DNA from 4 places in the Lentibacillus halophilus genome. Region 2 is predicted to be linked to each of the others. Evidence: riboswitches for the same ligand, from Rfam matches in the RefSeq annotation. Region 2 holds a riboswitch; each other region holds the start of a gene.
What was found. Region 2 has a riboswitch for thiamine pyrophosphate ahead of tenA (thiaminase II). Riboswitches for the same ligand answer to the same signal wherever they lie in the genome.

Region 1 (4,515 bases), 120 kb from region 2:
TGCATAGATATAACTATGTACGGCATTTGGATACCAATCGAGCATAATACTGACTTCTTTTAGGTCATCTGCGTTCGATGATTCATTTGTCCCTTTTTCTTTATCTGTTTTCTGCGATGCATCAGTGCCTCCGCAAGCAGTCAGTAACAAAATAATCCATAAGCATAAAGTTATCCCTATATATTTTTTCATTGCTTTTCCCTCCATTTTAATATAATTTTTTCCAGACATATGACTAGTAAAAATAAGAAAATGCCGACTGCTGATAATAAAACGATTGGAGCAAATACAGCTGCACCATCAAATTGGGTCATCATTCGGCGGCTAAAATATCCCAACCCGGCTTGTGCACCTAACCATTCGCCTATTGCCGCACCAATCACGCTCATCGTTACAGCAACTTTTAACCCTGAAAAAAAAGATGGCAAGGCAGATGGCACATCCAATTTAAAGAAAATATCTTTTTTGGAAGCTCCCATTGTAAGCAGTAATTCTTTCAAATCTTTATTGGATGAACGTAGCCCATCAAATGTACTGACTGTAAGCGGAAAAAACGTGATTAAAATGGCAACAACGACTTTGCTCCAAATCGTATATCCAAACCAGAGAACAAAAATGGGAGCTAACGCAATAACCGGTATTGTCTGGGATGTAATAATCAGTGGATAGAACGTTTTTTCCGCTGTTTTACTCATATTCATCCATACGGCCAAAGTGACACCCATCACGATGGACACCACAAGGCCAATTAGGATGATTAACAAAGTCGATGGGAGGTGGTTCAACAGTAAAACCGTTTTCAACTCCCATAACTCTCCAGCTATTGCTGTGGGCGTTGGCAATATAAAACTTTTATTATATAAGCTCGCCCCTATTTCCCAAACAATCAGGAATACAAGCACCAGTAAGCTCGATAACAAATACGAATGAAGATTTTTCATATTTTCACCTTGGAACGAAGCAGTTCGATTAAATGTTCTTTCAGTGTTACAACATCCGTTTGGCTTAAATCACGCAGCGTCCTTGGGCGCTCTAAAGGTACTTTTACCTCTTGGATGACATTACTTGGCTTTTGTGTCAGTATAAAAATACGATCAGATAAAAATAACGCTTCTTCCACATCATGTGTAATAAATAGAATCGTTTTCTCCCATTTCTTCCACTGTTCAAGCAGCCATTCCTGCATGTTTATCCGGGTAATCGCATCCAAAGCACTGAATGGTTCATCCAATAACAAAAGATTGGATCCGCTCAAAATCGTTCGTAAAAAAGATACCCGCTGACGCATACCGCCTGATAGATTACCAGGAAAGGCATGCTCCACACCTTCAAGACCAAAATCAGCCAATAGTTTTAATACACGGCTTTGGGCTTCTTCCTTTTTTGTCCCTTTAATTTCTAATGGCAGTGCGGCATTTTCCATAATCGTTCTCCACGGCATTAATAAATCTTCCTGGGGCATATAACCTACTTGTCCTAATCGACTTTTTGCTATCTTTCCATCCAGTAAAATATCACCTTCATCCGGCTGTTCAAGCCCGGTAATTAACCGAAATATAGTACTCTTGCCAGATCCGCTGGTCCCAATAATACTGACAAGTTCACCATCATCCACATGAAAATGTATCTTGTCCAAAATGGAAACGGACTCTACACTTTTTTCTGATTGATAGCGAAATGTCACATCATTAAACGCTAATGCTTCTTTACTCATCTGCAATCCTCATCTCCCTTTAAATGACCATACTAGTTTTCATTCATTCTTTTTCTGTATGACACCACTCATATATAAACGTTAACAACGTTTTCGTGTATTCAACCAATTGCTCAATAGAAACTTGTTCATTGACTGCGTGAGCGTACCGAAGACTCCCCGGACCATAAATAGCAGCAGGAATACCTGCATCGCCAAACCAGCCCCCATCCGTTACAGATGGAGAAACATCGACGGTAGGCGCTTCATTCTGTACACGTTGATGCGACTGTATTAATGTCTGGACTGCATCATGGTCATAATCCACTTCCAACGATGGAAATATTTCGCCACGATCTTCAATCATGGATGACCCGCCCCATTCAAACACAGGTGGGTTTTCCCGAAGCCATGGATCTCCATTTGCAACGGCACGGATATGGTCCTCTATCTCTCTTGCCACTTGCTCGTGCGTTTCATTGGGATAAAAGTGAACAGTAATCCATAAATGGCATTCATCAGCTATAAAAGCCGCATGTCTTCCACCTTCAATAACAGCCGGATTGATCGTGTTGGTTCCAGCAGGATAGCCTGGATAACTTTTCATAACGGACCAATGTCTTTCCAGTTCTTGTAGCCCCTGAATAATTTTTGTCATTTTTTCTATTGCGCTGGCGCCAAACAGATTTCCACCGGCATGAATCATATCTTTACGCGTAGCATCATGGAACGTTTCCTTGCTCTTTACGGTAATCCAGCCTGTGATGACACCTCCCTGCCCCTGTATATGCAAATCACTTGTGTCAACAACAATCGCAAAGTCGGCTTTATAACCACGCTTGCAACATTGCAATGTCCCAGCTTCGCCAACTTCTTCACCGATGACGGATTGAAACGTTAAATCACCCGGCAATTCAATTCCGGAATCATGCAGCAACTGGATGGCAAATAAAGCACCAGCCATACCACCTTTCATGTCCGCTGCACCTCTGCCAATTATCTGGCCGTCTCGAACAAATGGCGTAAATGGATCGCTCACCCATGCCTCATCCTCATTCACTTCAGCAACATCGACATGCCCATTCACAATCAGGCTCCTATGGGAATCGGAATGCGTCCCTTTACGAACGCCAACAACATTCGGATCTCCTGGATAAACGTCCCACTTATCCGTACTCAACCCTTTTTCCTGTAAAAATGAATCAATAAATTGTTGCGCCTCCTCGGTATTTCTGGCAGGTGGTGCGGGCGTTTTAAATTGAATGAGTTCTTTCAATAAATCAACAAGCTCATCCTGTCGATAGTCAACTTGATTTACCAGATGATTCAGTAAATGATGCATGTACTATTCCTCCTTTAAAGTAAAGTCACTGGGTGGCACCTTACCAACTGAATGGTGTTGAACGAATCAAACATTGCGGGTTGTTTATCCCAAACCTTCACGTAAATGGTTTGCCCACGTTCACAGGTGAGGTATGACCATTCATTAATGCGTGATAAAATAAAGGAACCGCTTCTTCTAACAGAAGCGGTTCCTCGTATCATTCCATTAAGATACATGTTATGTGTCATGACAACGTGTTCCACTTCCCTTCGCTGGTATTAGCCAGTGCAGGTTCAAGGGTCAAGACAAACCAGTCTTTCTCAGCTTTTCAGCGCCCCTAGTGTTATCTCTATGCAGTTGTTTACTATCTCTTCATTAATGTCGCATAATTTTGAATATAAGTCAATAGTAATGACACCATTAACAACATTTATTTTTCAACTTGTAAATATCATGTATTGAACAAGAAAATAGCCGACGATAATGACCAGTGACGGAATACTGTAAACCAATATGGATGGCGACTGTTTCCGCATGAAAGACCAGATGACAACGAAAACAAGGAACATTCCGCCAATCGCGGACAACGCATGCGATCCACTTCCATCTGCCAACAATGATCCTTGTCTGTAAACCACATCCGATAAAGCAAGAATCAACATATTCAGCATATTACTGCCGAGAATAGCGCCGACCGCCAAATTCACATTTTTTAATCGTAACGCTGCTAAAACGGATACCCCTTCCGGTAAAGAGGTCGTCGCGGCTATGAGAAAACTGCCTACAAAACTCGACCCAAGCCCGGTAATAACTGCAATGTCATCACCTGTTATTGAAAGAAGGGTTCCTGTTCCTAAGATAATCAATGCCGAAACAGTAAAACCTGCAAAAGCATGTCCAACAGAGATGGATTCTCTATCTCCGTCAGTCTCTTCCACATCCGCTGTTTCCTCATGACTGAGAGAAGGCGCCGGCAGTTTTCTGATGATCGCCATCCCAACTATGTAAACAGCTGCAATCAGTAGTGAATCCAGGCCTATTCCAACGATGGCATAATCCATGCGTACCAATAGAGCCAGCGTTACCAACATCATTAGGACAAATCCTAACGACGCCGTATATTTGTGATTACTGCTGGCAAGATGAAATAATCGTCGTTTTCTATAATAAAAGTCCAACGCGCCGAGTATGAACACATTAAACAGATTGGAACCAAGCATATTTCCAATCGCTATATCAATATTATCAATCATTACCGCGGAAAAACTGGTCGTTACTTCCGGCAATGATGTCGCACCAGCCAGAAGAATCGTCCCGACAACCATGCCACCCATTGCCGTTTTTTCACTTATCACATCCGCATAGAGTGATAACTTTCTTGCTGTAAAAACCGTTAATACAGCCGCTGATACAAACCAAACAAATACCACTGTTACAACGCCTCCAAAGTACCCGAACCCCTGTTACCTGTCTACTATTTGTATATTATCGTTCAAGC
Region 2 (4,515 bases):
CTTCCACCGAATCCGTTACAAATTGATGCTCCGGATTTTGAAAGACAAAGCCCATATGATTGGAAAGCATCTCGGTTTTAACTGGTGTTTCAAGCTTGCTTCCCGAAAAATTATATTGGATTCTACCTTCCTGGAGAGGATGGAGACCCATCAATGCACGTAAGTATGAACTCTTTCCAGAGCCATTTGCTCCCATAATCATAACCCATTCGCCCGTTTCGATGGAAACATTCACATGGTCCCACACCGTGTAGTGATTCAATGAAAGTTTCCCTCGCTCCATCTCTATAATGGCGTTTGAGGTCTTTTTTCTTTCTCTAGGTTTGATCGTATCGGGAAGTGTTTCTAACTCTTCCAGGCTATAAGGCCACAGTCTCGGTTTCCATATACCATATTTATCGATCAAATGTATTTGTTCCGTATAAATCTGCTTGGGGGAGCCATCGGCAATCAATTCCCCGTCGTCATTGATCAAGAGAACCCGGTCCATCCAATCAATGATACCTTCCAGCTTATGTTCGATGATCAAGACTGTTTGAGATTCCGGCAAATTTCGCAGCATGTCAATAACGTTTGATGTACCAGAAGGATCTAATTGAGCGGTAGGCTCATCCAAGAACAGTATTTCAGGCTCTAATGCCAGAATCGTTGCAAAAGCCAATCGCTGGCTTGTTCCGCCAGATAACGTATGAATAGGCGTATCTCCCGGTAAATCATGAATTCCGGCTTGTCTTTTCACTCGATTAATCATTTCAGACATATCCTCTGGAGGAACCTGCTGATTCTCCAAACTAAAGGCAATATCTTCATCCACGGTAAGCATACAGAACTGACTTTCCGGGTCTTGAAACAGAACCCCTTTCTGTTCAGGTCCCCAAATATCTCCTTTCATCATTGCTTGAATGAAGTCGGGAATAAGACCTGCCAGTACATGGAGCAGTGTGCTTTTCCCCGATCCACTCGGGCCTAGCAATAATATCTTTTCCCCCTGCTGGATATGGACCTGCATACCTGAAAGCGTTGGGTTATCTCTTCCTGGATACTGCACATGAAGGTCACTGCAGCCAGCATATGAAACAGCACTCATAATTCCCACCGCGCTTTTTGAGTGGATAGCACAATTTCATAACTATTTAAACTGCCCGTTGCCACAAGTTTGTCTGCTATCCATTTACTAAAGGCACCGCAGACCACAATGGAACTCGCAATTCGTACACTGATTGTCATGACTTGAATGAATCCAGTATTGGCCCCAAGCCCTGAGATTAAATAACTGGAAAAAATACTCCCCAAAGAAGCAGAAATAGAAGCAATCGCCAATACTAGAAAATCCCACCGACGATATCTAAAAAGCAAAAAGATTATCTCTGCCCCCAGCGCTTGCATCGCTCCGGTAAAGAGCATGGACAGACCAAATTGACTGCCGGTCAGCAACTCTCCAGAAGCAGCCAGGAATTCCGCTAAAAACGCAACGCCCGGTTTTCGAATGATATAAGCCGCCACTACTCCTGCAACGAACCACATGGGGTATACGATTTGGCCCAGAAAAGGGGCTATAGCATTTGCAAATGTATAAACAGGTCCCCATATCTTATATACCACCCCAAATAAAATAGCGATAATGACAATGAGCATGACTTCTTTTATTGTTAACGTATGCTTTGTCACTGTGAAACCTCTCCTCCTTGTTCACTTTCAGACAGCCATGTTTCAAAGGTATAAGACATTTCCCAAAATTGGAGTTCGTACGCTTTGGCTATAACGAATTGTTCTTTTACCTTCTCTTTTTCCTGTTCATTCATGTTTTCGACAAGCGTGTTTAATAAATCAATCATTTCATTTGTCGAATCCTGGAATTGATCACTCGCGTACATTTTAATCCAATTTCGGTAAATATCAGGTTCCGGCGCTGCATTTTCGTTTATTTTTCCAATATCTGCATACAACCAGTAACAAGGCAACATCGCTGCCACGGACTGTGCCAGATTCCCAGACATGGCTGCTCTATATAAGTGAGATGTGTACGCATAGGCTGTGGGAGCAGGTTTAAAATTCGCCATATCTTCTTCTGTAATGTTTAAAATCTTTGCATGTTCGTGATGAACAGTTAATTCTGCTTGCGCTGTAACTCTTGCCTTGTCAGCCAAAATGGCAGTATGTTTAAAATCATCCGCCTGTGATGCGGCAATCGCATGGACTTTTCCATAATGCTTTAAATAATAGATATCTTGCAAAATATAGTTTTTAAATACTTCCAGTGGTAAATCCCCATTGACGATCCCCTGTACAAATGGGTGATTCAGGCTTTTTTTCCAACTTTCCCTTGTTGCTTCTTTCAGTTGATTAGTAAATGTCATAAAAAAATCCTCCTCTAAACTTTTAAAGATTAGTAGAAGGAAGTATTAGCAAAATTTTCCGCAAAATATTGGCGTACTGAGTTTTTGCCTAATCTACTTCCCTCCGCTGGTGTTAACCAGATCAGGTTCCAAGGGACAAAGGATATTTCCTTTTCTCAGCCGGACGGCGCCCCTAGCAGAAAACTGATATTAAATAATTAATTGCAAATTTAACAAAAACTTTAGTAGAAGTCAACTCTTAATACAAAATGCTGGATTTAATTTCTGAAAGTTCAGGCTCTGTTTGCTAATCGATTTTTTGAGCACATTCATTCAATGACCATATCCTATCCTTTTGGTCAGTATAGCGTATTTCAAAGGGTACATTCTTACACTACACCACTCACGTTATCAATTTTCCCTATATTTTAGCTTTAGACCCGTGCATTTGTGTAAGTTTATCAGCTGTGTGCGCTAAATAAATTCCCGAAAAAGGACAGATCAGAGCAAGTGATCGAAAGTTTGCGATTTGTCGGTCTCGAGACGTTAAAAGACCAGTATCTGGGGAAGTTAGCGGCGGACAAAAATGTCTTCCAATAATGCTCTTCAATACCTTTCATGTATTTGATCGATTCTGCTTGGAAGCAGCACTCACCTGTTCATCATCATGTACTAAAGCTATTCAGGCAAAGGCGAAGATACGTCATATTTTTAATTCATTACTTGTCCACCATCAACAACGAGATTTTGACCGGTAACCACCCGACTCCACCGTGAAGCGAAAAACAAGACTGTATCGGCCAGTTCCTCGGGAGTTGTGACCTGCTTTAACAGGGTATCTTCCTTAATGAGATCAAATACTTCAGGAGGCGTGGGTGAGCTTGCATCGGTCACTCGTAACAACCCTCCTGACACCATATTAACGGTGATTCCATTCGCACCAAGGTCACTTGCCATGTTCCTTGTAAATCCGATTAACGCTGCCTTACTTGTATTATAATCATGATATGGGACCACAGGATCTTGCACGAGATTGGTACCAATATTAATGATTCTGCCAAACTGAAGTGTAGCCATTCCTTCATAGGCAACTTGCGTCGTATGTAAAGCAGCCTTGATGCTTCCTTCTAATTGGACTTGATAATCTTCCCAGTCAATTTTTTTGGCATCTTTCCTGTTCACTGAATCGAATTTAAAATTCACCAATGCGTTATTGACAATCGTTGTAACGGGATGGTTAAAATGCGATTCTGCTTTTTCAAACATATTTTCCACCTGGTCTCTATCAAGCACGTCGGCCTGAATCGCTATCGCTTCACTTCCAATTTTCTCTACGACTTCTTTCGCTTTCTCTTCACTTTGGTAATAGTTCAGAATAACACGTGCACCCTCACGCCCAAATGCTTTGGCGATTTCTGCCCCTAACCCTCTGCTTGCTCCTGTAACCAATACAACCTGGTCTTTAATGTTCATTATGAATTCCTCCTTTGCTATTTTCGAATAACAATCCATTTGTCCAATATTCCTCGGGATCTCCTGAAGCATCTGTAAGCTTCACCTCCTTAAGCCATCTTTGTAAATGATCAAAATAATTGAATGGCATGGAGAAGTCTTTGGTGAAGTAACTTAAAGTTGCGTCTAAAATAGCTGCCTCCACTTGATCCATAGGATTTTTTTTCGTGAATTGATAGTAAATCTTCTTTGCTTCATCTGGCTCATTTAGAATGAAATCACTGCTTCTTCTCAATACCTTCAAAAATCTGCTTATCTCATAACTTCGTCTGCTTAAAACAGCGGGTGAAGTAATTAAAATTAAACTCCCTCCAGCAGGAAGACCCCAATCTTTTAATGAAAAGAACCCCGGTTTATACCCGCGTGCCCGCGCTTCAATGATTTCATGATGCTGTTGTACTGAAAAAGCTAAATCTGCTTCATCATGAATTAACGCCTCGGTATGGTAAAATCCTTTGTTAACCGGAATTAAATCGTGAACATCGCAATGCCCCCCATCTGCTAGAATCAGGGATTTCATAAAGGCTAGTCCTGTTGGTCCAGGTGCACTTGGATAGGTTAACCTTTTCCCAATTATATCCTTAGGTCTTGTAATTCCATTGTTTTTTAGAAACATGACGCCACTGTCAGATTCTAGAAATCTAGTAATTCCAATAACATCGATACT
Region 3 (4,515 bases), 960 kb from region 2:
TCGAAAAAAAAGAAACCATTATGGATACAGCTGAGGAACTGTTTCAAAAGCATTGGAACCGGGAACCAATCCGGTTATTGGGGATCACGGTTCAGGAAACGGATGAAAAGCAAAACATCGCGAGGCAACTGGACTTATTCACATATGAGAAAGAAATGGAAAAAGAAAAACTTCAGATCACCATAGACCGACTGACCCGAAAATATGGAAAAGATACATTTAAACAAATGCAGGATGAAACGTCTCACGAGCTGCGCACCAGTTTTCAGAAGGATTTTCTTGATGACTATAAGAAATGATAGCTCAGTTGTTTGTGGATCTTTCTAAAACCTATTTTTCTCTGAATCATCAATAATATGACGAGCCTCTCCCATGAATCATCAGCGGTGGTACCTTCCATTAGCAGATTCAATGGTAATATGATAAAAATCGTCCGCCAGTTCCGTTTGCGGGAAAATGGTCCGGGCCTGCTTGAGAAGCATCTCTGCATCGGAGTTGCTCTGGTATCTCGACGATATATGCGTCAGGACAAGTTTGTTTACATTGCTTAGCCGGGCGAGCTGTGCCGCTTGGGTTGTGGTCGAATGAAAATAAGCGTGTGCCAAATCAGCCTTGTGTTTATCAAATGTAGCTTCATGAATAAGTACGTCCGAATGTGCTGCCAACGACCGGTAAGCCTCTGAAAAACGTGTGTCGCCCATGATCGTTACGATGCGCCCTTTTTTGTCCGGCCCGAGGAAATGATCACGCCGGATCACTCGCCCATTTCCCAACGTTACAAACTCGTTCTCTTTTATCTGCTGATAGACTGGTCCTGGCTTAATGCCCATTTTATCGAGTTTTTCAACGAGCAGCTTGCCTGGTTTATCCTTTTCTTTAATGCGGTAACCATAACTTTCTACGCCATGATCCAATTTTTGTGCTGTCACCGTAAAATTCGCATTATCATACACACAGCCTTCGTTGATCTCTACAATCTCAAGCGGATAGGTTAAATGAGTGCCGCTTACAGCAAGTGCTGTTTCAATAAAAGGTTTGATACCTTTTGGGCCATAGATGGTCAAAAGCTCATCACCACCCTGAAAAGACCGGCTGCTTAATAAGCCGGGCAATCCAAAAATGTGATCGCCATGCATATGGGTAATAAAAATTTTTGTGATTTTCCGTGGTTTGATACTGGTCCGTAAAATTTGGTGCTGTGTCGCTTCACCGCAATCAAACAGCCAAATACTGTTTTGCTCCTGCAATAATTTCAAAGCTATGCTGGAAACATTGCGTTCCTTGGATGGGACACCGGATCCGGTCCCCAGAAAAATGAGTTCCATATTATTGCCATCCTCGCTCATAGGAATACTTATACATTGATGACATATCATTCCGATTTTGAAGGGTGACAATGTTAAATAATCTGGTCATGGGATATCCTCCTGCGATGCTCATTAATTTTCGGTTCATTTCCGCTGCTCCAATGCGGTGTGTGGCACGTCGGTTATAATAGCGTCACAGCCTGATTGAAAACAGCGTCTCATAATGTCGGGACGATTGACAGTGTACACACGAAGGGGCATGTTCGCCTCATCGCTTTGCCTTAGAAGCCGTGGAGAAAGCAATCGATGGTTGATATGTAAAGACCCGGCTCCTAATTTTTCAGTGTATCCGACAAGATTTTTTGCCCTTTTGGATCTTAAGAAACCTATATTGGGTGAATCGCTGAGTAAACGTAATCGTTTGATACTGTGAGGATTCGATGTTGATAATATTGTCCGGTTAGTCAGCCGATACTGTTTCACTTGTTCATATACGAGATGTTCAAGATATTTATAATCGATTTTATTATTTTTCAGTTCAAGGTTTAAATATAATGATTTATTCCGAACCCAATTCAACAATGTCCCCAAAGTAAGAATAGAGACACCTGCATAGTCGGATGAAAACCACGATCCGGCGTCCAGCTTCTGTAGTTGTTCATAAGTGAAATTTTTAATGTATCCGTGACCATTGGTTGTCCGCTTAAGGTGCTCATCATGCATTAATACGGTTTCATTGTCTCTGGTAAGGTGTACATCGGTTTCAATACCTTCAGCCCCCAATTCATAGGCCAGTTTAAAGGAAGGCATGGTATTTTCCGGGGCCAGGCTGCTGGCACCCCTATGCGCAAAAATTGTCGTGGGCAATTCATTCACCTCTTATTTGATTGTGTTGCATTTCAGATGAGAAGTCAATATGAAAACATACCCATAATAACATTCTATTTTAGTCGCCAATTAACATCAAGGTTATTAATTGACATTTGCCAATATTATTGATAAATTAAAGTTAAACTATAATCGTTTTTCATTTCCACTGGGGGTGCCTTTTGAAAAGGCTGAGATCAAAGTGATAAACTTTGGGACCCTTAGAACTTGACGCGGTTAACACCGGCGTAGGGAAGTGGTGGGCTGAGATGGTTTATTTTAAAATAAAGCACACCAACCATTTTCCGATCCATTGAGGGAAGTGGTTTTTTGCGTTTTGCCGGGAATTCAGCAGGAGGGATAAAATGAAACAACATTATGATGTGATTATCGTTGGCGGGGGAATTATAGGAAATTCCATTGCCTATCAGCTGAGTAAACGAAATAAGCACGTTCTGATCATCGAAAAAGATGGACTGAATGAGAAGGCTTCCAGTGCGGCAGCAGGTATGTTAGGTGCACAGTCGGAGCTAGAAGGTGACAACCCGCTTTTTCAGCTGGCCCAAAAAAGCCGAGCTATGTTTCCTGAATTGGCTGAAGAATTACAATCCCTTTCCGGTATAGATATCGAACTCAAACAGAGCGGCATTTTAAAGGTAGCGCAAACAGACGATGAACGTGCCCATTTAGAATCGGTTGCAGCATTGCAGCAATCGATGGGGCAAGAAGCGGAATGGCTTTCGGCGGAAAAAATAAGGATGAAAGAACCGGAACTTTCTGATGCGGCTTTGGGCGGTTTTTATATACCTAATGACGGGCAAGTTTCCGCACCGCTATTATCTCAAGCGTTTGCTCAATCGGCAGCTGTTTTAGGGACAGATATCCTGGAACATATGAATGTGGACGATTTTTTACAGGAAGATAACCGTATCATCGGCGTAAAAACATCGTCTGACTCGTTTTATGCCAAAGAAGTAGTTGTTGCGGGAGGAGCATGGAGCAATGAAATCCTTCGAAAAGCCGGCGTATCACTTGATGTTCACCCTGTGAAAGGGGAGTGTTTTGCGGTGCGGCATGATCAACCAATTGTATCATCCAGCATCTTTTTGGAAAATGGCTATATTGTGCCAAAGTCTGGCGGAAGGATTATTATCGGAGCCACGCAAAAACCAGATGAATTCGATCAATCTGTTCAATTGCAGGGCGTATCAGGTCTGATAGAGAACGCCACAAACATTGTCCCAGCTTTACAGGAGGCCAGATGGGAAAATGCATGGGCTGGCATTCGTCCGCAAACAGGAGATGGATTACCTTATATTGGAAGACCTCCTCACGTCAATGGCTTATCGATTGCGGCCGGTCATTTCCGCAACGGAATTCTGCTTAGTCCGATTACAGGTATACGTGTAGCAGACTTGCTGGAAGATAAGCCAATCGATGCTGCGTTTGCGGTGGACCGTAAGCCTTTGGAGACGATAACGACGTGACATGGAAAGTTAAAAAGAGATTATGCACATGCTTAATATCATAATGGGCATGGATATCGGGTGTACAAAAACTGTTTTCGTGGTATAATGATTACAGATAGTCATATCATATTAAAAACCGCTCCATGTGCTGACATGGAACGGTACAATAGACCAACCCCAACAAGAGGGGATGGCACCATTGGGAATGAATCCCTCATGGCCGGGCTAAAGCACATGAGGGGTTATTTTTTATCGGACATGATCAACGCAATTAATACGCCGAAGGAAATCATCAGCGTTAATACATCGTTCATATCCATTGGCAACACCTCCCTTCCATGGGAAGTATCCCAGAAGAGAAGACGTGTGCCATAGTCCCTCATGTGAAGCCAGTCTATTGTAAAAATAATTATAACATATACGATCATATGTTCCTAGTGTAAAAATTTAAAGTGGATTCATTCACCTGTCATTCAGTAAAGGTCCTCACTATCAACAGTGTGCATAATCATGCTTGATGTCCTCCTATCTTTGAGCTTCGATCGATGGTAATGCCCGCTTTGGTATAGCTTGTAGCACGTAAAATGGCCGTGGGCCCGTATGCGGCTCGAATGTCATCCATTACATAACCGATATCTTTTTTTTGGGTCGTGTTGTCAAATAAACTCAATTGTTCATTTCCATCATCATCGTACAGATTGTTCAGTGTCACATATACATGTCTGATATCGCTTAGTCCATCATAAAATGTACTGAACAACTCCATGCAAACATGATACATGTCCATTGTACTGTTGGTTGACAGCGGAATGGATTTGGACCGACTGAATCCACCTCCTGATGTTTCGGAATAAGTTATGCCAAGGTGAATG
Region 4 (4,515 bases), 1.4 Mb from region 2:
CCTACGCTCCTCGCAGGTCGAAGCCTACTCATGGAAGCTTTGCTTTGTGCTTATCGCACTGCGGGGTCTTATCTAGGCTTTTCATCCCGCAGGAGTCTCCGTGTTTTTCCTACGCTAAATGAAAATCCGAACTGATTCAGATTTTTCGCGAATCATAGTTCGGATTTTTCTTTGACTAAACATCTTTTGTCCCAGCCCCATACGTTGGAATTAGTGCGAGAAATTAAGCAAAAATACACCACCAGCATGTTGTTTTAATTTTGTTCAGTTTACGGATTCTCATGTTCAATCACCTCCTTTCATGTCAGGTGCTGCTTCGTCAAACGCCGTCTCATGTGTTTGGTAATGCTCATGATATGCCACCCACTCTGGGTACACGTGTTTAAACGTTTCCATTAAGTCAGGATCAAATTGCGTCCCTTTATTGGAAACAATTTCTTCATACGCAACGTCCACGGGCAATGCAGTGCGATATGACCTCGAGGACGTCATCGCGTCAAACACGTCAGCAATGGTGATAACTCTGGTGAGGAAAGAGATTTCCGTACCTTTTAAGCCATCTGGATAACCTCTCCCATCCCAGCGTTCATGATGGTGTCTGATGACATCGAGGTTATCATCGATACCTTCCACTTCCTGAACAGCGTCAGCACCAACAACAGGATGCGTTTTAATCAGTTCAAACTCTTCGTCGGTGAGTTTGCCGGTTTTGGTCAAAATTGAATCGGGAATGTAAACTTTTCCTATATCGTGCAGCAAGCAAGCATAGTAAAAAGATTTTAATTCATCCGCTTGATATTTCCCCGTTGCTCTCGCTAGAGTCATGGCATATTGAGCCACCCGTTCGCTATGACCGCGTGTATAGTGATCTTTCAGCTCCAGTGTAGCAATAACCCCTTTAACAATGCCTTCAAGCTGTTTGTCATACGATATTTCCACCGCTGATACATACCTTATAAAACGGTGAAGCAGGATATAACCTATGATGGATAAAACAACAATTAACGTAATTGGCAATGTAACGACAAAATCCCTGAGAACGATACCTAAAACAATAAATTTAAAAATTGTGCCCAAGGATACGAGGTTGAAGAATGTTTTATTTACAAATATGGGAGCAAACAAGACTATGACAATTTCAATGATATTGCCGTTGCTGTATGTAGATTCAACTCCCCAATATATCCATATATCATTGATAATATTCATAATGGTGAACGTAATAAAATACATATACTTGATAATCCATGTTTTTTCCCGATGCATTAAATAAAAAGCGATGGGCAGTAAGCTTAATAAAATGATATACGTCCAATATCCCAAGCCATTGTTTAACACTTTTTGTGCCGATTCCCACGGCATTTCAGGCAATATTATATAATAAACTATGTCGTAAGAAAAATAAATAATATAAAAGATCCACAAAAACCATATGGTTGTTCGTCTTTCTTCATCTAGTAACGTCGATGCTTTTCTTAGCTCCGCCTGCATTTCGGTGTCCTTTCTATCTCACGTGTTCAATGTATTTAATTAATCACCGCCGCATGAATATTGAAAAAATTATATTTTATTAATAATAAATCATTTGTCGAGTTTTGTAAATAATATCCTTCGGTTAGGTTACGATTTAATTCGACACGATAGCATTGCCAACAACGGAAAAACATAGAAAAATAATAGAAAACCCTTTAAAACAAATTTTATCAGCATTCAGCAGTGATGGAAAAACGTAATCTGTCCTCACCTACTGAATGACATTCTTTAAACGGTTACGCCCACATTCCGTTTAATAGCATGACAGATAATCTCTTTATCCGATGTCGTCGATACGCACATCTAAAACATCTTCCAACTTAATCGTCGCACCATTATCCAGCCACAACTGTCTCTCATCTATTTTCGACACGGTTCCTTTACTCGTCAGAAAGTCCCGACCGTTGTAATGTTTTACTTCCACTGTCCGATGATAGTAAACAGCTTCTTGCAGTCGCGCATCCACGTCTTCTTTTTGCTGTTCATCCAATATCGGCTTCTCTTTATAATCCTGCTCCTTCCACATTTTCCGAAGCAATTCTTCGTGTTCCGGCATCATCATAGCCGTCCATTTTTTGCTCCCACGATCATAAATATTACTCATATCGATCCCTCCATGGAACATGTGTTCTTAATATAACAAATCTTATTCTCTTTTTCAACTCTCGTTACCAAACGGATCATTGACATTTACGAATTTTTGTGATAATTTAACGTTAACAATCAAAATTAAATACGATTATTGATTTGCTCTAGGGGTGCCCTTCAAAAGGGCTGAGATCAAAGTAATGAACTTTGGGACCCATTGAACTTGAGACGGTTAAAACCGGCGTAGGGATGTGGCAATGTTACAAACGTTAATCCATCATACGAACACAAACCACTTTCCGGCCGGTCTTCGGAAAGTGGTTTTTTGTGTTGGCCGGATATGTACCAATCGCTTCGGGGGAGGTGATACGCTATTGCTGAGTTGCATGTCATTTCAACAGGACAGCAGTCGCCTGAAGAACTTCTGGGCATTTTAGAACAGATACACCCCTTTACGGACTACATCCATCTTCGGGAAAAGACGTGGACGGATCATGACTGGGAAAAAGCGATGGATTCTTTGACACAACGCGGTATACCGTCACAAAAGATCATCATAAATCAACGAATCGACATCGCACACAGGATGAAAGCAAAAGGGGTTCAGCTGACACACCAAAGCATCGATCCAGCAACGGCCAAACATTCTTACGGGCACTTGCGGATAGGCTGCTCGGTTCACTCGGTCAGTGAGGCGGTAACGGCCGAAAACAGCGGTGCGGATTATCTCGTGTATGGTCACATCTTTGCGAGCGCCTCCAAGCCGGACCTGACGCCTAAAGGACTGCAAAAGCTGACGAACGTCACTCAAAATACATCTGTTCCGGTGATAGCGATCGGCGGCATAACACCAGAGAATACACCGGATGTTCTCGCCTCCGGAGCCAGCGGTATCGCCGTACTGTCCGGCATACTGCTGGATCCGGACCCGCTGGAAGCAATCCAACGGTATCAACACCAATTACATGATTAAGGAGGTCAAATGTTGGAACTCACGGTAAACGGTAATAGAACACAAGTACCAGAACACGTGAAAACCATATCAGATGTGAAACAACATTTTCATATCGAGAATCAAGCCATGATTGTCGAGCATAATGGCGAAATATTGGATAAGTCGGCTCACACCGAACAAGAAGTAGCCGACGGAGACAAAGTCGAATTAGTTCAATTTGTTGGAGGTGGCTGAATGTTAACCATAGGCGATAAGCAATTTAATTCCCGTTTATTTCTGGGAACAGGCAAATACCCTGATTTTGATACGCAAAAAGCAGCGGTTGATGTCTCTGAAACAGACGTATTGACGTTTTCCGTGCGTCGAATGAATATTTTTGAACCGTCGCAGCCAAATTTTCTGGAAAAACTGGATGTGGAACAATACAGTTTGCTGCCGAACACAGCCGGTGCTAAAACGGCACAGGAAGCCGTTCGGACGGCAAAATTGGCCAACGCTTCGGGACTTTGTGACATGGTCAAAGTGGAAGTGATCGGCTGTGATAAAACGTTGCTGCCCGACCCGGTGGAAACGTTAAAAGCAACGGAAGAATTAGTCAAAGAAGGCTATACCGTGCTGACTTATACGTCCGATGATGTCGTGCTGGCACAAAAACTGGAGGAAGCCGGTGCCCATGCAGTTATGCCCGGTGCCTCCCCTATTGGATCCGGCCAGGGAATTATTAACCCACTTAATTTGAGTCTGATCGTTGAGCAAGCCAACGTCCCCGTGATCGTGGATGCCGGCATCGGATCGCCTCAGGATGTGGTAACGGCCATGGAACTCGGTTCAGATGGGGTGTTGCTGAACTCGGCCGTATCAGCGGCAGCAGACCCAGTCAAAATGTCTGAAGCAATGAAGCTCGCCGTAAAATCCGGCCGACTCGGCTATGAAGCAGGGCGCATTCCGAAGAAACGCTATGCAACAGCGAGCAGCCCAATGGAAGGAATCAGTGTCTAATGTTCGAACGCTATTCAAGACAAATGTTATTCTCCGGTATTCAAGAAGAGGGACAGCGCTTAATCAGGAATAAACACGTCCTCGTCATCGGAGCCGGTGCGCTGGGAACCGGCAATGCGGAAATCCTCGTCCGGTCCGGTATCGGTAAACTTACCATCGTCGACCGGGATTACGTTGAATGGAGTAATTTGCAACGCCAGCAATTGTATACAGAGGACGACGCGAAAAATTATATCCCGAAAGTTGTTTCTGCTAAAGAACGGCTGGAGGCCATCAATAGTGAGGTCACCATTGAAGGGCACATTGCTGATGTGACTCCGGAAGAAATGGAACAATTCGTGCCGGGCGTTGATTTAATTATGGACGCAACGGACAATTTTGAAATCCGCATGATTATCAATGATGCCTCACAAAAGCATGACATACCATGGATTTATGGA

Region 1: it holds a riboswitch for thiamine pyrophosphate, as region 2 does, so the genes downstream of both, ACZ5Q7_RS06705 (acetylornithine deacetylase) here and tenA (thiaminase II) in region 2, are expected to answer to the same signal.
Region 3: it holds a riboswitch for thiamine pyrophosphate, as region 2 does, so the genes downstream of both, thiO (glycine oxidase ThiO) here and tenA (thiaminase II) in region 2, are expected to answer to the same signal.
Region 4: it holds a riboswitch for thiamine pyrophosphate, as region 2 does, so the genes downstream of both, ACZ5Q7_RS13345 (thiamine phosphate synthase) here and tenA (thiaminase II) in region 2, are expected to answer to the same signal.

The regions. Positions count from the first base shown of each region.
Region 1 is NZ_AP043750.1:1,369,398-1,373,912, reverse strand. It holds gene ACZ5Q7_RS06720 (ABC transporter substrate-binding protein) at 1-192, opposite strand, end outside; gene ACZ5Q7_RS06715 (ABC transporter permease) at 189-941, opposite strand; gene ACZ5Q7_RS06710 (ABC transporter ATP-binding protein) at 938-1,714, opposite strand; gene ACZ5Q7_RS06705 (acetylornithine deacetylase) at 1,758-3,035, opposite strand; TPP riboswitch at 3,265-3,366, opposite strand; gene ACZ5Q7_RS06700 (sodium:calcium antiporter) at 3,455-4,447, opposite strand; gene ACZ5Q7_RS06695 (Eco57I restriction-modification methylase domain-containing protein) at 4,503-4,515, opposite strand, start outside.
Region 2 is NZ_AP043750.1:1,250,310-1,254,824, reverse strand. It holds gene ACZ5Q7_RS06145 (ABC transporter ATP-binding protein) at 1-1,087, opposite strand, end outside; gene ACZ5Q7_RS06140 (ECF transporter S component) at 1,084-1,668, opposite strand; gene tenA (thiaminase II) at 1,665-2,357, opposite strand; TPP riboswitch at 2,439-2,541, opposite strand; gene ACZ5Q7_RS06130 (3-oxoacyl-ACP reductase) at 3,048-3,809, opposite strand; gene ACZ5Q7_RS06125 (ABC transporter substrate-binding protein) at 3,799-4,515, opposite strand, start outside.
Region 3 is NZ_AP043750.1:2,207,165-2,211,679, forward strand. It holds gene ACZ5Q7_RS10885 (DNA polymerase IV) at 1-299, shown strand, start outside; gene rnz (ribonuclease Z) at 381-1,325, opposite strand; gene ACZ5Q7_RS10895 (glycerophosphodiester phosphodiesterase) at 1,452-2,183, opposite strand; TPP riboswitch at 2,336-2,446, shown strand; gene thiO (glycine oxidase ThiO) at 2,540-3,661, shown strand; gene ACZ5Q7_RS10905 (DNA polymerase IV) at 4,152-4,515, opposite strand, start outside.
Region 4 is NZ_AP043750.1:2,698,580-2,703,094, forward strand. It holds gene ACZ5Q7_RS13335 (HD-GYP domain-containing protein) at 286-1,491, opposite strand; gene ACZ5Q7_RS13340 (YolD-like family protein) at 1,811-2,137, opposite strand; TPP riboswitch at 2,278-2,388, shown strand; gene ACZ5Q7_RS13345 (thiamine phosphate synthase) at 2,504-3,094, shown strand; gene thiS (sulfur carrier protein ThiS) at 3,104-3,310, shown strand; gene ACZ5Q7_RS13355 (thiazole synthase) at 3,311-4,075, shown strand; gene ACZ5Q7_RS13360 (thiazole biosynthesis adenylyltransferase ThiF) at 4,075-4,515, shown strand, end outside.